Regions from separate parts of the Ornithinibacillus liuyingii genome, predicted to be linked through region 2. Evidence: riboswitches for the same ligand, from Rfam matches in the RefSeq annotation. Region 2 holds a riboswitch; the other holds the start of a gene.
The links. Region 2 has a riboswitch for preQ1 ahead of queF (preQ(1) synthase). Riboswitches for the same ligand answer to the same signal wherever they lie in the genome.
Positions count from the first base shown of each region.

Region 1 (11,660 bases), on a different contig from region 2:
TTCAGGGAGTAAAGACCTACAGGACCTTGCAAGTAGGGTCAGTCCTATTTATGGTGTATTGTTTACAACCGTATTATATTTAACAATCGGTCCTTTCTTTGCCGCACCTAGAACGGGAGCAGTGGCCTTTGATATAGCAATAGCACCTCATTTGGAGAACAAATCTTCGCTTGCCCTGTTCCTATTTACGGTCCTTTTCTTTGCTATATCCCTTTGGTTTTCATTAAATCCAGCGAAGATTGTAGATCGGGTTGGAAAGTTATTAGCGCCAGGAATAGTAGTGCTACTGGCAATCCTTTTAATAATGGTTATTGTCAATCCAATGGGGAATGCACAAGCACCATTAGAGTCCTATCAAAGCAATGCCTTTGTCACAGGTTTCCTAGAGGGATATAATACGATGGACGCACTTGCCTCGTTAGTATTCGGGATTATCGTAATAAATGCGATAAAGGCTTTAGGCGTATCATCTAGGAAAGAAATTGTATCCGCAACCTTTAAAACGGGCTTTGTGGCGATTATACTTTTAGGCTTAATCTATGTTGGTATTGCATATCTGGGCGCTGTCGGTGTAGAGGAATTCGGGCTATTGGACACTGGGGGATTGATCCTGAGTAGTACTGCAAAATATTATTTTGGTACAGTGGGGACGGTTTTACTTGGTGTAGTGATTATTTTAGCTTGTTTAACTACCAATATCGGTCTAATGACGGCGTGTGCAGAATATTTTCAACGATTGATACCAAGGGTTAGTTATAAAACTCTTGTGATGTTCTTTACGGTTATAACTTTTACCATTGCTAATTTTGGTTTAACGAATATTATTACGTACTCTGTACCAGTGTTGATGTTGTTATATCCACTTGCCATTGTTTTGATGATCTTGGTATTTTTATCACCATTATTTAATCATTCAAGAATCGTATACATGTCTACCATTTCCATAACATTTTTAATCAGTATTTTTGATGGTTGGAAAGTACTACAGGAATCTCTTGGAATAGATGGCTTTAGCCTATTAGAACCGGTTGTATCTTTCTATGAAAAATGGTTACCTTTTTATGATGAAGGACTAGGATGGCTTGTCCCTGCTATCATAGTCATTCTCATAACAGGAATCATTACAAGAATGAGAAAAGTAGCTGTAAATCTATAAAAGAAAGTCGGTTTCCTTACTTAGGAGACCGACTTTCTTTATTGTTGATTAATTGTATTGGATAAATTGAAATCCTTTGAAATATCGAGCCAGTTTTGTTTCATTAAGGCAGAGGCTTTCTCTTTATCCCCATTCTCTATATGATGAATGATAGTGTCATGAACCTCAATGGAGCTTTCGGAAAGTATAATGGAGTTATGGAAGAACAATCTTCGCACATGTGCTTGTAGATTCTCTACTATCCCACTTATGTAAGTGTTATTGGCAGTATCAACAATTAGTTGATGAAAGTGCTCGTCAATGTTTAACGCGGCGTGGTAGTCTTTTTGATAGAGAGCATTGGCAAATTCTTGATTAATATTCTTTAAAGAAGATATCGTTTTATCTGATATATGATCGATGGCAAGCTCTGTTGATAAAGCTTGTAATACGGCTAAAGGAGGTAGTAAATCTTTAATGGACTCTTTCTCTACCTCGGTAACTTGAGTAGCTTTACCGGGATACATTTTAACCAATCCTTGTGATTCAAGTAATTGTAAAGACTCCCGTATCGGTGTTCTACTAACGCCGAGTGCTTCTGCTAGCTCTGTATCATTTAACTTTTCCCCAGGATATAAAGTTCCATCAATTATCCAATGAAGGATTTGCTTGTACGCGCTTTCCTTTGCTGTTGTTCGAACTGGCTTAGAATGATTTGCAGGTACCGGCAAATTATTCCCCTCCTCTAAAAAAACTGTTTATTTCCAGTATACATGAAAACTACTTTTATGAATATGTTGATTTATCACCAAGATGTTTAATTTGTCTTTTTTCGAGAAAACTGAAACAATATAGTAGTAAACATTAAATAAAAGGGGCCACATATTATGCAATGTAAAATAAATCGCAATGCAGCAAAGTATTTGAAGAAAATGCTTGAAACAGAAGAAGCACAAGGAAAAATGATTCGAGTGCTCGTAACCCATCTACATGGTGATCATGCTCATTACGATATTCGATTAGACACACCTTCAGAAAATGATGAAGTAGTGAAAACGGATAAAGATATTGATATCATTTTGGAAAAAGATAATGAGTGGTTAGATGGTGTATGGATTCAGTATTTCTATGTTCCACAGGAAGAATTAGTAATCACTAATCCTAAAAAAGGACATCATCATTAATATTTCTTAAGGCAAGGGCATTAGATCCTTGTCTTTTTTGTTTGGGGAGGGGGGAGTGTTTGGATTGTGGGGAGATGCGCCCAAAATGGGAAAGGATGATCCTGAGGCAAAGGTAGATGTGCCAAAAGTGAGGGAAGATAAGCCCGAAGTGATGGATGATGCTCCCAATGGAAGGAAGATGGTCCCAAAGCTTGGGAAGATAAGCCCGAGTGAAAGTAGGATGCGCCCAAACCGAGTAAAGGATGCCTCCCTAACCTCCCAAACAAAAAAGAGGCACTAGCTAAACTAGTACCTCAAAAGATTAATATGGATCAGCATCGTGGGATTTCTTCATGGCATCATCTACTGCTTCTGGAGCGCTTGCTTTACCTAAAGGACGGAATTCCTCGCCGGCTTCCATTTTCATATCGCCCATTTCTTTTGTTTTAGCAGCGATTCCTTCACGAAGGCGACGTCCATATTCTTCATCAGCCTCTTCTGCTAAAGCAATCATCTTATCTTGGATTCGTTTATCACAAATAGCTAAATCATTCACTAGATTATTGATTAACTCATCTTTTTCCCATTGTTCGAAACGGCGGTATGTTTCACCAGCCTGTTTAGTATTATCTTGTCTTTCGATAGATTCTCTTACAAGATTTCCTTCTACATGTGGGGTGTGCTCGGTTCCAACCTGCTCGGCTTCCTTTAACCCACCTAAGATGGACGGTTCATAGTTAACATGTGGGTTTTGACCTGGTGCCTTATCATTGTGGTAACGAAGCTGGCCACCCTCTTGGTTTGTCGCTACACGTTTTTTAGCTGCGTTAATTGGTAGTTGTAAATAATTTGCTCCAACACGATAGCGCTGGGTATCTGAGTAGGAGAAGGTTCTACCTTGAAGCATCTTGTCATCAGAGAAGTCCAGACCATCTACGAGTACCCCGGTACCGAAAGCAGCCTGTTCTACCTCCATAAAATAGTTCTCTGGGTTCTTATTTAAGACCATTTTCCCAACCGGTAGCCAAGGGAATTGGTCTTCAGGCCAAAGCTTTGTGTCATCCAGCGGATCAAAGTCTAGCTCAGGATGTGGGCCATCCTCCATGATTTGAACAAATAGTTCCCATTCTGGGTAATCGCCACGTTCGATCGCTTCATATAAATCCTGGGTAGCGTGGTTAACGCTCTTTGCCTGGATTTCTGCTGCTTCCTTGACGGTTAAATTTTTGATGCCTTGCTTTGGTTCCCAGTGGTATTTAACCAATACAGCTTTTCCCTCGCTGTTGACCCATTTATACGTGTTAACCCCAGACCCCTGCATCATCCGGTAATTAGCTGGGATACCCCAAGGTGAATAAACAAAGGTCACCATATGGAAGGTTTCTGGAGAATTAGCGCAAAAGTCGAAAAATCTTCGTGGATCCTGCATGTTCGTTACCGGATCAGCACGGAAGGCATGAATCATATCAGGGAATTTCATCGCATCTCGGATGAAAAAGATCTTTAGATTATTTCCAACTAAATCCCAGTTCCCATCCTCTGTGTAGAATTTAATGGCAAATCCTCTTGGGTCACGTGCTGTTTCAGGAGAGTCATTCCCACCAACAACTGTGGAAAAACGAGCAAATACCGGTGTGCGTTTTCCTTTTCCTTGGAACACTTTTGCACGTGTGTACTTAGACACAGGCTCATCACCAACTGTTCCATATGTTTCAAAGTACCCATGAGCACCAGCCCCGCGAGCGTGTACGATTCTTTCTGGAACCTTTTCGCGGTCAAAGTGACTAATCTTCTCGATAAAGTCATAGTTTTCTAATGTAGCTGGTCCACGATTACCGACTGTACGAATGTTTTGATTATTGGTGACAGGATGTCCTTGTCTGGTAGTCAGTGTGTCATCGTGCTCAATATTCGTTTCTGGTGTTTCATTGGATTTATCCATTCTATCGCCTCTTTCATATGTACTTTATTCACAGTAATTATGCTTACCAAGTATGCAATAAAATAATCCAGTTTTTGATAGATATTACAAATAAAACATAGAGGATGGATTAACTAACGATAAAAAGCTATTCTTAGCTTAAATAATATGATTAATAGAGGGGTGAAAAAGCATGGGAACCATAATAGAAGCTACAACGGAACAACTGAAAGACCTTACCAATCTAGCGTCAGAACTATATAACGGAAATAATTCTGAGGCACTTGAAAATGAGTTAAAGCAAATATTAGAAAATTCTAATCATAGATTTCTATTGTATGTAGAGGATGAGCAACCAATTGCGTTTATGCATTTGTCCATACGTACTGATTATGTTCAAGGTTCGGAAACCAGCCCTACAGGTTATATAGAGGGAGTCTATGTGAAGCAAGAGTACAGAAGAAAGGGAATATCAACTAAGCTTTTTCATGAAGGGAAGAAATGGTTTAAAAGAAATGGTTGTACGCAAGTAGGCTCTGATATGGAAGTTGATAATCAAGATAGTTATCCATTTCATATGAGCCTTGGCTTTAAAGAAGCTGGACGATTGATTACGTTTATTAAAGACTTGTAAAGTTGGAAATTCACCATTCAAATTTAATGAAATTAGTATCAGGTAATATGAGTTTGTGGTAAAATATAATAAAAGTAAGTTGATTGAGAATAGAGGATGAAGAAATGTATAAATTTGCTGCAAATGTTGTAAAGGGGTTTCTGAGCCTTTTCGGAAGAATAAAAGTATATCAAAAAGAAAATCTCCCGAAGTCGGGTAGTTATGTTATTGCATGTACACATACTGGATTTGTCGATATTTTATGGCTTGGAATTGCGACATTGCCAACAGAAATTCATTATATGGCAAAGAAAGAGCTTTTTCAAACGAAATTTACAAAGTGGTTAATGGAGAACTTACACGCATTCCCAGTCGATCGTGAGAATCCGGGTCCGAGTGCCATTAAAACACCACGTAAGCTATTAAAGGAAGGGAAGGTTGTTGGGATTTTTCCGAGTGGTACACGATCTAGTGAGGATGTACCTTTGAAACGTGGTGCAGTGACTATCGCTGCGCATTCTGATGTACCAATTGTACCTGCTGCTTATGTTGGACCAAATAATTTTAAAGATTTGTTCAAAAGAATTAAACCGAGATTAATTTACGGGGAACCAATTCAGCTTCCAGAAGGTATGTCCAAAAAAGAAGGTATGGAAGTTTTAATGCAACAATTAGACAAAGAAATGCGAGCATTACAAGATAAGATTAAATAAAAAAGACCTTCACAGTCTAGGATTGTGAAGGTCTTTCTCTATATTATATAAGCTTATTGAAATTTATTCGCTTATTAAGTGCATAAATAATTGGTATACCTATAGCTAGTACTGCGAACTCTCCTACTGCGGTTGTTAACCATGTAAATAGGAATGGTAGCTCTAATGCTAAATTGAGTTCAAATGCAATAATAAACATATTAAATGTAAATACCAATGTATTTGCTATTAATAATGCTAAGATGTTTTTCACATATTTCCCTAATAGGATGATGATACCAAGTGATATGGCAGAATGGGCAACACCAAATACTAAATCATACCAACCTAGCGGTGAGAATAATAGGTTGTATAAAAGTACCCCTATCACAATCCCGAAGAAATATTTCTTATTGAAAACAATAAGATGGTTGAACACCTCGGAAATACGAAACTGTACATTCGTAAATCCGAATGGAACGATTAGCGCTGAAACAGCAATGTACAATGCTGCAATCAGAGCATTTACAACTAATGTTCTTGCTTTCATATTAATCTCTCCCTTAGTTTTTTTACGTGGGATGGTTTCGAACCACGTCTTTCAAGCAACTTATCTAGTATAGTACAACTCCGCAAAAATAGAAAGTTAATTTTACTTTTTCTATAGTATGGAAGTGTTCCAGTAGTAGAACTAATAATAGCGATGACATGGTTTTATTGACAACCGGCAGAAATAGATATTATACTTACATAAAGTAACCTTATTCTAAAAAGTAATATAAGGAGGTTGAGATGATGGAACGAAAATACTTTCAAAAGCCAACCACATTCGTTGGGGAAGTAAACATATATGTTAGTGACCTGCAAAAGTCTTTGGACTTCTATCAGCGTGTCTTTGGATTTCAAATCATGCAGAAAACGGAAAGTAAGGTAATCTTATCCCCAGATGGTGTTCGTCCTATTCTTATCTTGGAACAACCAGAAGAGGTAAGGGAAAAGCAAGCTCGTACAACAGGACTATATCACTTTGCCATATTATTACCAAGAAGGAAGGATTTAGCCAACTTTCTTAAACATTTAGTACAAACAGAGGGGAACTATATCAGACTTGGGGCTTCTGATCACTATGTAAGTGAGGCGCTATACTTTGATGACCCTGATGGTAATGGTATTGAGGTAGCTAGTGATAGACCTTCTGTTTCCTGGAACTGGAATGATGGGACAGTGGACATGGGTACGGTTGCTTTAGATGCGGAGAGTCTGTTGGCGGAGAGTGATAAGGAGTGGGCTGGAATACCGGAGGATTCTGTAATGGGGCACATCCATTTACATGTTGCTGACTTGGAGGCTACAGAAAACTTCTATGTGAACGGGCTTGGATTTGATATCGTGACAAGATACCCGGGAGCATTATTTGCTTCTACTGGTGGTTACCATCATCATATCGGATTAAATGTGTGGAATGGTGTGGAAGCATCAGCACCTAGCGATAATAGTGTTGGGCTACATTACTTTACCTTAATGCTACCAGATGAAGAAACAAGACAGAAGAGAATCGACAGTCTGCGGAACATCGGGGCAGAGGTTGTTCTTATAGAAGATTACTATAGGGTGAAAGACCCTGCGTCTAACACAATTCACTTATGCATTAGTGAATAACCTGTGGATAAGAAAATGAGATCTACTAAAAGCGTAGATCTCATTTTTTTCTTATAAATTATGATACCAATCTGTCGATGCTCTTACCTCACTGACGGTCAATTGGTGACCTTTGTCTTCCCAATGTAATGTAACATCTGCACCAGCATTTTCTAATAATGATTTAAGATCTTCTGATTCTTGGGCCGGACAAATAGGATCATTCGTACCTGCAGAAATAAACACCTTTTTACTAGCTAAATCTGGTAATGTCATTCCTCTTCTTGGTACCATTGGGTGGTGAAGGCTCGCACCACGTAGTGCATCTTGAAAGTGGAACATGAGACTTGCAGCAATATTTGCCCCGTTAGAATAGCCGATAGCAATTATATTGTTACGAGCAAAGCCATATTTTTCAGCAGCTTCACCCAAGAATTCATTTAGTTCTTTCGTACGAAAAATTAGGTCCTCTTCATCAAAGACACCTTCTGCTAATCGTTTGAAGAAACGTGGCATACCATTCTCTAGTACGTTACCACGAACACTCAGGATATTTGCTTCTTTATCAATCATTTCTGCAAGTGGCAGAAGATCTTGTTCAGTCCCGCCAGTTCCGTGCAGTAATAATAAAGTTGGTTTATCGGAATTTGTTCCCTTTTGGAAAATATGCTTCATATGAAAAGCTCCTTTTTATTTTGGTCTTTCGATGGAAAAAATCTCCCCGACTTTAGCATAGTTAGCCCCTGCTAATCGACTAATCGCTGCTAACTTTACAGGGTTAATTTTCCCATCTTCATAAATTTCCTCGTCAATATAATACGTTATGATTTTACCAAGGATTAGGTCGGAACCCTTTTCGCCATCTGCTGCATCTAATGCGATGATTTGCTCTAGCTTACATTCGAATCTTACTTTCGCCTCCTGTACACCGGGTACAGAGATTCTTTCACTTGGGATAGGGGTAAGGCCGGCTATAGTAATTTCACTCTTATTCGATGGAAGAGTGGCGGCGGTTTTATTGATGTTATCAACATTTTGTTCGTCGACGATGTGAATAACAAACTCCCCATTTTCCGTTATATTTCGAGCTGTATCCTTCATATTGCCATTCTTACGCTGAATAGCTAATGAAACCATTGGTGGATTAGAGGATACTATATTAAAATAACTAAATGGCGCTCCATTTAGTGTCCCATCTACTGCTTTTGTTGTGACAAATGCAATAGGTCTTGGAATGATGGATCCAATTAGTAACTTATAATTCTCGCGTTCTGATTGGCTTTCTGGATAAAAGGAAAGCAACACAATCCCCCCAAAAAATTAGTTATCTAAATTTCGAACTTGAATTGGAATCAAATGATCATTTAGTTTTTCCCGATACATTTCATATTGGGAAGGGAGTTTTAACGCTGTCCCCATCGTTTCATACGATTCATCATGTGCAAAGCCTGGTGGGTCTGTTGCGATTTCGAATAAAATTTCCCCATGTTCTCTGAAATAAATGGCATTAAAGTAATTCCGATCTCGTACTGGTGTTACTCCGTAACCATTACTTTCTACATGCTTTTTCCAATCTAATTGATCTGCATCATCTGTTGCTCTCCAGGCGATATGGTGAACCGTGCCAACTCCCATCTGCCCTTTACCAGTCGTAGTCTTTTTTAGGTCAATGATATTTCCGATGGTTCCATGAGATTGGAATCGAATAAGCTCATTTTCCTCCCCGACTTTTTCAAGCCCCATGACATCAACAAGTAAACGTGCTGTATCTTCTGGTTGGGATGATAATAATGTGGCTCCAGCAAAACCTTTAATTGCAACGTCAGGAGTTATATCACCAATAGTCCAATTATTAATCTCACCATCTCCACGCTCTACTAATTCAAGTTTTAAACCGTGAACATCATCAAATGTTAAATAGGTTTCTCCAAAGCGGTTGGATTTAGTGTATATGATGTTAAATTTAGCCAGTCTCTGTTCCCAGAAATCCATGGAGCCGGTAGGAATAGCGTAAGAAGTTACACCTACTTGGCCATCACCTATCTTTCCTTGGTATGCATCTGCCCAAGGGAAGAATGTAATAATGGATCCTGGTCGACCGCCATCGTTTCCGAAATAGAGATGATAAGTGCCTGGATCATCAAAGTTTATTGTCTTTTTAACTAATCGTAAGCCAAGAACACTAGCATAAAAATCAACATTTTCTTGAGGGTGTCCTACGATTGCTGTGATATGGTGAATTCCTGCCGTTTTTTTCATCGTTCATCATCCGCCTTTCATTGGACTGCTTTTTGTCCCACTTGTTTTAATACGCTAATAAGTGTCTCTTTGTCTTCATCAGAGATGCCCTCGAATAAGCTTTCTATCACTTGCTGATGCTGTGGAAATACTTCGTCCATTAGTTTTTTTCCCTCATCTGTTATATGGATATAGACTACTCTTCGGTCGTCTTTACAATGACTTCTTTCTAGTAATCCTTTTTTCTCTAATTTATCAATGACATAGGTAATGGAACCTGTGTTTATGAGAACGGCATCGGATACTTCTTTTACGGTAAGTCTGCCTTTATGATAAAGTGCTTCAAGAATTTCAAAGTCAGAGGTACGCATTCCATGATTGCTAATATCGTGTTTAATCACCTCTTGTAGAGACTTGGAAGCCTTCATTAGAACAACAAATGCTTTTAATGAAAGATTCTCGCTCATGTTTACACCTTCTTATTTTTAATTTAATTATTATGAATTTAAATATCTTTAATTAAGTATATTTTATATGGTTATGCTGAAATTGTCAAATGACCTTGTTTGTAGTTTTCGCAAGTATGGCGATATTAAGCAGTTTTTACAGAAAAAATTTTTCTATTCAAACGGTGTCTGTGTCTTATCTGCATCGTGACTATACCTAGGGGCCAATCGTAGAACAGAGGCGCCCGATCTTTTCAAGCAATAAAGTACATAATAAGGCAAATAAAAAAAAGAGGGGGTTACCCTCTTATGAAAAAATCCGATCGATGGTTTCTATTTCTTCTTTTGATAATTGTACCTCTAATGTTTTAAGGTTTTGTATGACTTGCTCTGGTTTTTTAGCTCCTGGGATGACGGTGTCGATTGAAGGCTGTGCGAGATACCAGGCAAGTACAATGTTGGATACTTCTGTTTGCTTCGTATTGGCAATTTCCTTTAATGTTTCTACTTTTTGTAGGTTTTGTTCGAATGCTTCCCCTTGGAAATGAGGCATATTAGCACGGAAATCATTAAAGGTTGTTTCTTTAGTGTATTTTCCTGCGAGTAAGCCAGAAGCAAATGGGAAATATGGAACAAAGGAAATATTGTGTTCAAGCGTGTAAGGGAACAGGCCATTTTCAGGTTGGCGATTTAATAGATTATAATGTCCTTGTAATACATCAACATATCCATCTTGATTTGCTTCTTTTAATTGTTCTAATGAGAAGTTCGATACGCCAATGGCTCTGATTTTTCCTGCATCTTTAAGTTCTTTTAATGCACCAACCGCTTCGTACTTAGGTGTTTTTTCATCAGGAAAGTGGATGTAAAATAGATCGATATAGTCTGTTTGAAGTCTTTTTAGGCTAGCATCAACCGTTTCTCGTAGAAATTCTGGAGAATTATCTACAATCGTTTCTCCATTAACAAGCTTTTGAGTACCCTTTGTAGCGATAACCATCTGTTGACGATTACCCATTACCTTCATCACTTCACCAATTATTTCCTCGGATCGCCCCATGCCATATGTAAATGCTGTATCAATATAATCCAGACCTTCCTTAATGGCGGTTTGTAATAACTCTCTATTAATCTGTTCATCAATTCCTGGGTAAAGATTATGACCACCAATTGCATTGGCTCCTAAACCAATAGGATTTACAACTAAGTCAGTTCTACCGATTCGTACTTTATTTGACAATCTCACTACCTCCTAAAGTATGGGATAATTATATTCTATTGGAAAATCAAGTGTAGATACAAGGAAAGGGAATCGTGTTCATACAAGATTCCCGTGGTGATTACTTATGGAATTTTAGAAACTGCATTTGCTTATTAAATAGCGCTGGGTAGGATAGGTATCCTAGCATAATACTGGTTACGACTGCAGTAGTTAATAATAGGAACAAGATTAACAATTGAAATTGAACGGCTTGTACAGGATCTGCGCCTGCAATAATTTGACCACTCATCATCCCGGGCAACTGAACAAGTCCAATTGTTTTCTGGCTCTCAATTGTTGGGATTGTACTTGCTTTGATAGCCGTAATCAATTGAGTATGAATGGCTTGTTTAGGTGTACCCCCTAAGGATAGGATTAGCTCTGTTTCATCTTGTGTATTTTCGACCTCAGCTGTAAATCGATTTAAAAACAAGATACCAAGTACCATTGAATTGCCAATAACCATCCCGCTAATCGGGATAATATATTGTGGCGTTGGTGGCACAATGTGAAGACCAAGTAAGATACTTTGCGTTAATACCTCAATAAAAAC
Region 1 is NZ_JBPWOS010000010.1:67,334-78,993, reverse strand. It holds gene brnQ (branched-chain amino acid transport system II carrier protein) at 1-1,156, shown strand, start outside; gene ACSKT4_RS14275 (GntR family transcriptional regulator) at 1,195-1,866, opposite strand; gene ACSKT4_RS14270 (iron-sulfur cluster assembly accessory protein) at 2,023-2,319, shown strand; gene ACSKT4_RS14265 (hypothetical protein) at 2,375-2,599, shown strand; gene ACSKT4_RS14260 (catalase) at 2,621-4,240, opposite strand; gene aac(6') (aminoglycoside 6'-N-acetyltransferase) at 4,413-4,853, shown strand; gene ACSKT4_RS14250 (lysophospholipid acyltransferase family protein) at 4,958-5,545, shown strand; gene ACSKT4_RS14245 (QueT transporter family protein) at 5,589-6,074, opposite strand; PreQ1 riboswitch class I at 6,082-6,126, opposite strand; gene ACSKT4_RS14240 (VOC family protein) at 6,320-7,183, shown strand; gene ACSKT4_RS14235 (alpha/beta hydrolase) at 7,235-7,837, opposite strand; gene ACSKT4_RS14230 (flavin reductase family protein) at 7,853-8,464, opposite strand; gene ACSKT4_RS14225 (ring-cleaving dioxygenase) at 8,483-9,421, opposite strand; gene ACSKT4_RS14220 (MarR family winged helix-turn-helix transcriptional regulator) at 9,439-9,867, opposite strand; gene ACSKT4_RS14215 (aldo/keto reductase) at 10,154-11,086, opposite strand; gene ACSKT4_RS14210 (ABC transporter permease) at 11,187-11,660, opposite strand, start outside.
Region 1: linked by a shared signal. The riboswitch ahead of ACSKT4_RS14245 (QueT transporter family protein) and the one ahead of queF (preQ(1) synthase) in region 2 are both predicted to bind preQ1.

Region 2 (11,660 bases):
CAAGTTCTCGCGGTGTTGTAGTCAGTCTTCATCTGGGCATCGTGGCAACAGGAATAGCCTATTTATTATTTGCCAAAGGGCTTACCCATGTATCCTCCTCTACCGCTGTTACCCTATCGTTGGCCGAGCCGCTAACCGCTGCATTATTAGGCGTCTTTATCGTAGGGGAGACGTTAAGCCTTATCTCGTGGGTAGGGATGATCCTTTTACTTATTGGAATCGGGATATTAATAAGGTCGGAGAAATCGAATGGAGAAATGGAACTTAATGAGCAGAAAAGTATGAGTGGTTGAAGCATAGCTAGACATGAAGTCCCTTTACAAAATAGCGTAAGGGGGCTAATTTTTGTATTCCATAACTAATCAACCTATTACAGCAAGATTTGGTTAATCAACCAGTCTGCCAAAAAGGAGCAACATGAAAAATGAACTCTCCTAACCAATGGGTAACTTTAATAGGCGTATAAATATCAAGTTTGCGAACATCCTGAAAGCGGGACTACTCAGGGAATAATGGTGAATGACCAAGACATTATTTATAATAAGTGTAGAGGTCTATTTTTTAATAAAAATGTTTCTGTGATAAAGGTAAGTCTATTCTTACAGCCGATTTACAGGGGGTGAATTATGTATACCATTGGTCAAGTTGCTAAATTTTTGGGAGTTTCTAGGGATACATTAAAGTATTATGAGGAAAAAGGTTTGGTTAAACCGGAGCATGATGCTCATAATGGGTATAGAAAATATAATGAATATGATATTCAGGACGTTATTACAACCAATTTTTATAGGGAAATTGATATCGAGATTAAGAAAATCCAAGAGATACGGCAGAATATGAGTGTAGTCGATTTAGAAAGTATATTAGAGGAGAAGGAAGAACAAATAGTTGAGGAACTTGAATATAAGAGTCTTCTTTTAAAAAAGATTAGATCGGTGAAAGAAGCTTGTAATAAAATTAACAATCATTTAGGAAAGTATACGATTAAAGAGATGGGACCATTAGAAGTAGTGGGCAACATAACGGATTATAAAGCTTACAATGAATATGAAATGTTAAAAATTAATACAGAGGAGAAAGCTGTTACGTTAAAGAGTGCAAGACGTGTTATCTATTTTGATCAAAAGGGAATTAAAGAAGATCACTTTGTTATTGTTAGAGAGATGGGAGATCCAGAACATAATGATAACGGTGGTATCCTTTATCATCCGCAATGTATGTATATGGTAATCGAAAACGGCAGAGCGGTGGATGGTGGGGAAAGTATGGACCAAGAAGTAGGAGAAAGGCTTTTAAAGATAGCACGTGAAAATGGGTATGAATTAGCTGGTGTAACGTATATCAATATATTATTGACTACATATGTAGATGGTCTAGAGCGTGTGTTTTTAGAAGTGTACACCCCTTTAAAATAAATCGTAAATGGTCTTGAGCTGGGGGTAACCCACAGGTTTAAAATGATGATTAGTAATGGATGACTCCATTATTAACGACTTGTTTTAAAGGAGTGGCTTTATGAAAAAGAAAAAACCAGTCAAGAGACCATTGATAAGTTTTATTATCCTAAGCTATGTTATATTTTTGGTGTTTTTTATCGCTATTGGCATAAGTATGCTATTGGGGGTTCCTGATAGTATAACCAACCTTCTACAAGTTATCGCTGCATGGTCTTCAACCTTTGCTTTTATTATATTGTTTAAGAGAATTCAACAAGAAGTAAGTTTAATAGAGTTTATAAAAAAACAATTTGCTGAAAGAATAAGGCCTTCTGTATTGATTAATGTAGTAAGTATACAAGTTTTAATCCTCTTTGTAGCTATTATAGTACTATCCAATATACAGGGTACGCTAGCGTTTTCCTTTACGAGCTTCGGACTATTGCTCATTGCTTTTATAGATAGTTTAGTAAGGGGACCTTTAGGGGAAGAGTTAGGTTGGAGAGGATATGCTTTAAGTGAATTACAAAAAAAGTACTCTCCATTATTATCTGGCATCATAATAGGAATTTTGTGGGGATTTTGGCACACCCCACTATGGTTTGCCTCGGGATATGCTGGGATCAGTTTAATCAAGTACATGGTGCTTTTTATGATTGGGATTTTATCTATTTCCATTATGATGACGTTATTCTACAATCTGAATAAGAACCTTGTGATACCAATTGTCATTCATCAATTGTTTAATTTTTCTCTAGTGGTAATTCCGGGGGATGTATTAGACGTTTTACTATATGTAATGCCTTGTTATGTTATAGTCGCATTACTATTAATTGTTATAAATCCTAGAAAGATCTTATATGGTAGGGATCTATAGGCTATTCATTAGGTTCAATTAAATATTCCTTGCTCTGCGAAGGTTCGTTCTAAAGTAATGTGACTTGAGACTTAGTATTGTAGTATTCTTCCATATAAATTAATCCTTTCTCCTCATATTACTAAAAAGCCTAATATGTTACACTGTTACCAGTTTGAAATCTTGGAGGTTGGAAAATATTGGGTAGATTATGGATGGTTCTTGTCACTATGATGCTAGCATTATTTATTGTCAGTGGATGTGGAAGTGGCGAGAAAGAGACAGCTAATGATAATGAAGATGTTTCAAAGGAAGATAATGAAGAGGTTGACGACGAGGAAGTTCAAGAAGATGAACCAGAGGAAGAAGCGGAATCAGAAGAAACGAATCGAGCGGCTACTGGTGATTTTGCAGAATTAATTACTTATATGGAGGATAAAACAGAAGGAACGGCGAATGTACTTTATGAAAATAAGGAATCACAAGTACATGAATTGGACGGTGTTACGGTTTCATTGGATGCCTATACACTGGTTGAATTAAATGATTTCCACACTAATTTCGATATTCCTTTCAATGATGAGACCGATGGTGGTGTCATTATTGCACAATATACCGTGACGAATGAGCTGGATCAAGATGTATATTATATGCCTACTTTTTATCTGTCATTTACTGGTGCGGATAAGGCTTATAACAATTATAAAGAGCTGCTTCCAGAAGAAGAACAGCTGCCAGAAAAATTATCACCGTCAAATGATTACACCTTAAAAGCTGGTGAATCTGTAACTGGTTATTACGCTTATCCATTCGGTAAGTCCCATTTACAGCAAGCATTAGATGTAGGGACTGTGGCTATAGACGTTCCAGCTGCTGAAGCGGAAAAAGGAGACTTCGGTAATCCGATTGGAAAGGAAGGCAAATTTAAACTTAGCTTAAATGAAGAAGGCGCTGAAAAGGTAGCTGCCAATGAAGCCTTTTATAAGGATAAGGTAACTACTGACGATATGGGTGAGAAGAAGATGCTGAAGGAAGAGTCTGATATTGGAGAAAGTGAACAGTTAGGAGATGTAACGGTTACACTAGAGGGATATCAGATTACTGAATTCACACCTAATGAAGTAGAAGCACCACGCTTTACTGACTTTAATAATGGAATCGTATTGCTGACAGCTAAATTCGATCTTGATAATCAAGGTTCAGAGCCTATTAATCTATCATCAATGAGTTCAAAGCTAATTGTAAACGATGGAAGTCAGTACATTCTCGATCAAGGGATGCTACTTAATTATCGGTATGGTGATGTGATTGAAGCTGGCGAGTCTGGTGAATATCTGCAAATATATACATTAGACAAAGAGCAGTATGAAAAAATTTGGAAGGATAAACCTATTGAATTAGAATTCGGCCCTATTCGGGGTGAGGAAGCAAAAGATTTATCCAAAGGAAAAACAGCTACTTTTGAGCTATAATTGTTTTACCCTTTGACAGGTTTATATGAGAGTAACGGATTTATTGTAAATCTGTTACTCTTTTTTTGACTCCTTAAGGAAAGGAATAAAGCAAATGGTTGCCTAATAAAATAGAGATTGACATGTGCACAAGGAGTTGTATAATAAAGAAATCAATTGCATACCCGAACGGGAGAGGTTCCTAGCTTAAACCCTCTATAAAAAACTATGGATTGCTATGTCCATAAGGGCATAGTTTTTTCTTTTTTTAATAGATTAATGCTATGGCCTCTCTTGTGAAGTGGTAACAAACTTTACGAGGAGGTTTTTTTATGTCACCAAGAACCAATAAGGAAGGATTAGACGAATTACATTTACTAGGGAATCAAAATACGAAATATCCCTCTGATTATGCACCAGAGGTATTAGAGTCTGTAGACAATCTGCATGCTAACCGAGATTATTTCGTAAAGTTCAATTGTCCGGAATTTACTAGTCTATGCCCAATTACCGGCCAACCAGATTTCGCGACCATGTATATTTCTTATATACCAGATAAGAAGATTGTAGAGAGTAAGTCATTGAAATTATATTTGTTTAGTTTTCGAAATCATGGCGACTTCCACGAGGATTGCGTGAATATCATTATGAACGATCTAATCGAGCTGTTAGATCCACGCTATATCGAAGTGTGGGGCAAATTCACACCTCGTGGCGGTATATCCATTGATCCATGGTGTAATTATGGCAAGCCAGGTACTAAATATGAAGAAATGGCGAATTATCGTTTAATGAATCACGATCTCAATCCAGAAAAAATCGATAACCGGTAATCTTAAGAAGGGGATAAGACATGAGAATATTTTTATATTTACTATCCATTGTCGTTGCTAATGTCATAACGGCAAAATTTGCGCCTCTAGTACTTGGCGTGTTTATAATACCAATGGGAACGTTATTTATTGGTGCAACCTTCATTCTACGTGACCTTGTGCAAATGCGACACGGTAGAAAGAAAACATACATGATTATATTTACTGCATTAATTATATCTGGAATTGTCTCCTATCTGTTAGGGGATACCTTAATGATTGTAGCAGCATCTGCACTTTCATTTATTGTGGCAGAAACAGCAGACACCGAGATATATACGAGGCTGAAGCTACCGATACCATGGCGTGTGTTCTATAGTGGGCTAGTAGGTGGGTTCCTCGATTCGGTTGTCTTTATCGTGATTGGATTAAGCCCAATTGGTGCGAATATTTTACCATGGGCAGCAATACCGGGCGCCATCGCTGGACAAATTATGGCAAAGACGTTGGTTCAAATGATTGGAGCACTTATTTTGAATCAGTTTTATCAAATAAGAGGGAAGAGAATTACGAAAAACAGCTACAAACTATCTTAAAATCATGCTGACGGATTGGAACTATTATTTAAGATAGAAGTAATGATTGCATCATCATGTGCTTTTTTTAGTAAGCTTGAACTTTCATAAGCGCCCGTTGATATAATATAGGAAACAGTCTACCCTTGAAAGGAGTAGACTGTTTTTTTGTCCCATTATGTTTACAACTTAAGAAACATTCAGTTTACCATTTTGTTCATTTAATAATTTCTTATCAGAAGGAACAAAGGCTAACACAATTGCTCCAATTATAAATAATACGATTAGGCTCAAGACACCTGCATTCGATTTTCCTGTCAATTGGGTTGTAACCCCCATTAAAACAGGACCTGTAACAGAAGCGAACTTACCAAAGATATTATAGAAACCGAAGAATTCATTAGATTTATGCTTCGGAATTAGCTTGGCATAGTACGATCTACTTAATGCTTGTAAGCCACCTTGTGATGTAGCAACAAGCATGGCTAGGATCCAGAAATCAAGTGCTGTTTCAAGGAAGTAGCCGTATATACATACGATGATATAGATGAAAACACCAATATTTAACATAAGCTTTGCAGAAAATCGGTCAGCTAATCTACCATATAGAATGGCAAAAGGAGCTGCTACGATTTGGGTGACAAACAAGACAACTAATAGAACCGTTGCACTCAATCCTACATCAGTTCCGTATGCTGTCGACATGGAAATAATCGTTCCGACACCATCTATGTAGAAAAAATAAGCAATTAGAAATATCGTTAAGTGCTTATATTGTCTAATGGATGTAACCGTTTCCTTCAGACGACGGAAGCTTGTACGAATCGGGTTTGGTTCCCGCTTAATTCCATGTATTTGTTTAACGTTTTTAATCATTGGAATAGAAAATATCGCCCACCAGATTACGGCGATAAGAAATGCAATTTTACTAGCGGTTGTACTGGATATTGGAATAATCCCTTCTTGGGCTAACAAGATAATGGCAATACTAATTAAAAATGGAATAGCTCCACCAATATAGCCGTATCCAAAGCCCCTTGCCGATACCTTATTCATCCGTTTATTATCGGTCACGTCAATTATGAAGGCATCATAAAAAAGATTTGCTCCTGTTAAACCAAGTGAAGCCATTGTGAAGAGGATAAGTAATAGTAACCATTCTCCCTCTGGTACGAAGATTAACGAAAAGGTAGAGATAAGTCCTAACAATAAAAAGCTAACAAAAAACCTCTTTTTATAACCTTCATAATCTGCTATAGTTCCTAATACTGGGCCAATCATGGCTAAAATAAATGTGAAAATCGCAATGGTATAACCCAAGTATGCTGTTGAATCTGCCGCCTCTACCCCCGCTGCTGTTGCTTGTGCTTTATAAAAAATGGGGAAAATCGCGGTAGTAATAATCATGGAAAAAGCATTACTTGCCCAATCATAATACATCCAACTCGTTTCTTGCTTCGTAAATTTTCTTTTCATCATTTCACCATCCCTTAATTCTATTTTATATAATATATTCCATAGAATAATAGGAAAAGCATAAAAATTTACAAAAATTTTGCAATAAAGTATAGCTATAAAAAATAAGGCATAACTGGAGACTTGCATGTGAGGTGTCGACTCTAGTACCAGCAAACTATTGTTTATGTATTTGTTCAACCTTTGATGTTGGATGGAGGGTATAAGAATCGGAGTAGCTCATGTGTCTAATATGACAATTAGGTCCTATTTGAATTGTCCTTCCTTTAATTGAATTGGCGATTGTTGAATGAAGCTTTACATCCTCGCCTACAATAGCGGAACAAATTAATTGTTTTTTATGAATGAACCATCCCCTCTTTTCTAAGTCTACTTCTATGTGCTTCCCTTGAAGCGTTTCAATTTTGCTTTTACCAGTTAAAGCTATGGAGATGTAGTTGGATTTGACAATAGCTGCTTTAACAACACCTTTAGCCACAAAGTGATCTGCGGTAATCGCCTGCTTGACTGATAGTATCCCACTACTCTGGATCGTCATAGCTGTTCCTTCGGTTAACGTGAGGGATCCGATATTGGTAATCTCGTCAGCGTGTAATGAATGAAAGGTAGAGACCCCTTTTGAGTTTAGTTTGCCGACGGTTGCATGAGATAGAAATGTTGCACGACCTAAAATAAATAAACTCTCAGACTCTAGTTCCTGCTGACATGTAACTGCCCCATTAATCCGTATCAAGGCGTAATCCAGTAACCTTTCTTTAATCAGACCACTTGTTTTGGTCAACTTTTTGCAGCGGTTAGAAGCTTTGTTATCCAAGAAAATCCCCCTTTTCTAAATTGTTTTAATAAGTATATATTTTAATGATTAAAATATATACTTATTAAATATAGAAGTCAATAAAAAATACCCTTAAGATTTACTTAAGAGCATGTTTAGGTAATGGTAGACATTAATTTATTTACTTGTACTAGTGTTGTTGCTATTTTTTCTATTTCTTTTTCAGGGAATTTCTTAAATAATTCCCTTATCTTCTGTTCGCCTTGGGGAGTGAGGACCATTTTTACAATACGGCGATCCATTGGGTCCTTAGTTCGTTCAATGTATGATTGCTTCTCTAGCTTATCACACATTGCTGTTACTGCCCCTGGTGTAACATGAAAAAATTCTGCAATATCCGTAGCCTTCATTCCATCCTGTTTCTTCAGCTGGAACAATAACACTAACTGGGATTGGGTAAGCTGTTCACCCAACGTGATTCGATTGACAAATTGTTGGGACTGCTTCTGGATATCGATTATTTCTTCTATAATATAGTGAATAAGGTCGCTGTTTTGGAGATTATCGTTTATCATGCTATCCCACCTAAATTATTTCATTTAGTAAAATATATAGGTGATATAATAAGTTGTCAATTCTTATCTTTTTACCGGCGCATGATCAGATGAACTGTTATATCCATTATAAAAAGATCCTCTTCCTAATAAAAATTTCTGCCAAAAGTAAATTAAGAATCCAACATGACCACACTGCTATAGTATAAGAAAGGCTATACGGGATATTCATGATCGTATGCAAAATGAGTACGACTATATAAATAGTCATATTGGCAAATGTAAGAAAGAAGCTCCGAGTCATCCATGTACTGTGTAAGCTTACTTTTTTCCTTTTAATATTCCAATAGGCTAACACGGTTGTATAAAGCCATAGCGAATTCAAAATAAGAAAGCCAACCGTGCTAATCCATCCCCCAGTAGCAAAGAAAGAGACATAGATTCCTGGTATGAAGTTTAATAGAATCGATATGACATATATCCGCCCATTCCAACGGTGAACCTGAATGGATGTACGACGTATTTTCTTGAGCACGCCAATAGGCCCAGTAAGAAGGGAGATAATTGCCAGGAAAATATGCATACGAATCATGAGCAGCCACAGTGATTCATTGGTTAGAATGTCATCCTTCCTAGCAAGAAACTTCTCAAACGTAGGGTCAACCATGAAATTCTTTGAAAACGTATGGAAGACCCACATGATTGGAATGATGAAAACAATAGTAAGAATGAATTTCCTCATAAATAACTCCTCCGAAATTTAAAAAATGTATGGCGATTAGTCATGATGAATACGATCTCCGGGATCATTTGGGTAACAGAGGCATCCGCTCTGTTACCTTTTTTCCGTTATCTGTGATCAATAGGGTAACAGAGGCATCCTCTCAGTGCTTTTTTTCCGTTATCCGTGATCAATTAGGTAACAGAGAAGCTCTATCTGTGCCCTTTTTCCGTTAATCGTGATCATTTAGGTAACAGAGGAATCCTCTCAGTGCCCTTATTCCGTTAATCGTGATCATTTAGGTAACAGAGAAGCTCTGTCAGTGCCCTTATTCCGTTAATCGTGATCATTTAGGTAACAGAGAAGCTTTGTCAGTGCCCTTATTCCCTTATCCGTGATCAATTAGGTAACAGAGAAGCTCTGTCAGTGCCCTTTTTCCTTTATTCGTCATCATGTAGGTAACAGAGGCATCCTCTCAGTGCCCTTATTCCGTTATCCGTGATCAATTAGGTAACAGAGAAGCTCTGTCAGTGCCCTTTTTCCTTTATTCGTCATCATGTAGGTAACAGAGGCATCCTCTCAGTGCCCTTTTCCCGTCATCCGTAATCATTTGGTAACAAAGCCCTCCCCGTTCCCTTGTCTGAGACTGCACATTAGTTAGTACATAAGGAAGAGCGAAGAAAGTCCCTAAGAATAATGGTTAAGGTCCTGGATAAAATACGAGAATGGAATACATCATGTTCACCCTTCTAGGAAACAAGCTTTCCAACTAATTTAGATGATGGAAGCATTCCGGCCTTGACGATGCCACGCATTTTATTTCCCTTTACGGTAACGATAAATGTTAAGGTAAGCCGTATTGGCTTAGTCACTTTCATTGTCCATGTTAGGGAATCCCCGTCTAATGCGGGGTTATCAAGTGTTACGATTTCTTCACCTTGTTTGGCTGTACCAACTATACGGTTATTCTCCTTCTTTAAATCTAATAGGACGTTCATTTTACCAACAGGTGTGGATATCGTTGTATCCCATAGCCCTTGAAAATCTATTCCATCTCCTGATTGTGTAGAAGATGTTTCTTTGGGTAATTCCGATTGATCTCCTTGTTGCTGTACTATTGGAGTATCTCCCTCGGCCTTCCAAACAGTTCCTCTACGTTCATACTCAAATAACTGCTCTACGGCGTGTGCTATACGTGGACCTAACTCGCCTTCTACTAAATAAAGAGCAAGATCCAATCCCGAAGTAACCCCGCCAGCTGTAATAAGGTTTTGATCGGCCACGACACGTGCTTGTATTGGAATCGCACCTGTCGCTCCTAAAAGCTTCATACCTAAATGATGGGTAACCGCGTGACGCCCTTCTAGTAAACCAGCCATCGCTAGGATAAGAGAACCGCCACAAACGGTCGCTAACACAACATTAGGGTTCTCCATCGCCCCCTCTAAAAGTCTAGGTAAATCGGTCTCAGTTGCTTGTTGTAATTTTGCCGGAATAGAATCCATACCGGTAGGGTCAAGTGTTCCAGAAGCACCAGGGACGACAATAATTCCTTTTTGATTAATATCAAGCTTAGCGCTTGCTTGAAGTACTACTTGGTTATCTCCACTCGGGACGGTGCGCTTCCCTTCAGCGGAAACAAAGGTTACTGATATGGGCTTGTCTGTGTACAAGGCAGCAGAAGTAAAGACTTCATACGGGGCTATTGCGTCTAATAAATCAAATCCATCGAATAAAACAATTTGAACATGAATGTGTATTCCTCCTAATTTAAAGTTGTCTTTCCAAGGAGAATGATAAACTTAAAGCTTCTCAAATAATGCTACATAAGTATCACAAAACCATCACAAAACGAGGAACTAGCTTGTCGCTAATGAGAAACGTGATACACTGAATTTAGACTACTAGTAGGGGTTTTTTAGAAAAGGCGGGATTTTAATGAACGAAACCTATACGGTATTAGTTGTAGATGATGATCATCATATTGTGGAGCTGTTGCGGGATTTCTTAGAGGTGGACGGATTTAATGTGAAAACGGCAAATAATGGAGCACAAGCATTGGCAGTTTTAAAACAGGGAACGATTGATTGTCTCATTCTAGATGTTATGATGCCTGGGCTAAATGGCTTTGAATTATGCAGACAAATTCGTGAAGAAAGTGATGTTCCGATTCTATTTTTGAGTGCTCGCGGTGATGACGTAGATAAAATTCGCGGCTTATCCCTAGGTGGCGACGACTATATTGTAAAGACTGCCTCTCCAGGTGAAATTGTTGCCAGAGTAAAGGCGGTGCTGCGTAGATCTAGTCAAGGGGAAAAGAATATGAAGGTATTGGATTATGGTCGACTTACCATTCATTTATCAACAAGAGAAGTCATGATTGAAGGGAAAAAAATCTCGTTAACGCCGAAGGAATATGACCTGCTACGACTATTTGCAGAGCATCCAAAATTTGTATTTTCCTATGAGCAATTATTAGAGAAGTTTTGGGAAGGAATTGGCGATAAGCACACCGTACGGGTCCATATTAGTCGACTTCGGGAAAAAATTGAAGCCGATCCTAATCAGCCAGAATTTATCACGAATGAGTGGGGCATCGGCTATCGCTTTAAAGGAGAATAACATGAAAACGATACGGATTCGGACGTTTACTATACTTTGTTGTACGTTCTTAACATTAGTGCCATGGGTGTTTTTTGTTACAGTACATGTAATGGAAACAAAATCATTTCGTTTCGACATAAAGGAAGAACAAAGGAATCAATTGGAGCAAACGATTCAGCTAGTAGAAGAAAATAAAGCGAATTGGACGAGTCCTGTATGGCAGGATCAGTTCAATCAACATCTAAAGGAAAGTAAGATCGATGTATCTATCCAATCAGCATCAGACGATGTTATTTTTGAATCAAGCTCCTATCAGGAACGCACCTCCAGGAAGTCTGAACAAGTTACGGTTATAGAAGATGGTCAGATTGTGGGAAGGGTTTACGTCTCCTATTCGAAT
Region 2 is NZ_JBPWOS010000008.1:200,191-211,850, reverse strand. It holds gene ACSKT4_RS12820 (EamA family transporter) at 1-293, shown strand, start outside; gene ACSKT4_RS12815 (MerR family transcriptional regulator) at 627-1,415, shown strand; gene ACSKT4_RS12810 (CPBP family intramembrane glutamic endopeptidase) at 1,516-2,313, shown strand; gene ACSKT4_RS12805 (DUF5068 domain-containing protein) at 2,490-3,764, shown strand; PreQ1 riboswitch class I at 3,933-3,979, shown strand; gene queF (preQ(1) synthase) at 4,076-4,576, shown strand; gene ACSKT4_RS12795 (VUT family protein) at 4,597-5,151, shown strand; gene ACSKT4_RS12790 (MFS transporter) at 5,320-6,606, opposite strand; gene ACSKT4_RS12785 (hypothetical protein) at 6,764-7,420, opposite strand; gene ACSKT4_RS12780 (MarR family winged helix-turn-helix transcriptional regulator) at 7,537-7,956, opposite strand; gene ACSKT4_RS12775 (DUF2306 domain-containing protein) at 8,063-8,677, opposite strand; gene ACSKT4_RS12770 (DJ-1/PfpI family protein) at 9,406-10,410, opposite strand; gene ACSKT4_RS12765 (response regulator transcription factor) at 10,595-11,278, shown strand; gene ACSKT4_RS12760 (sensor histidine kinase) at 11,280-11,660, shown strand, end outside.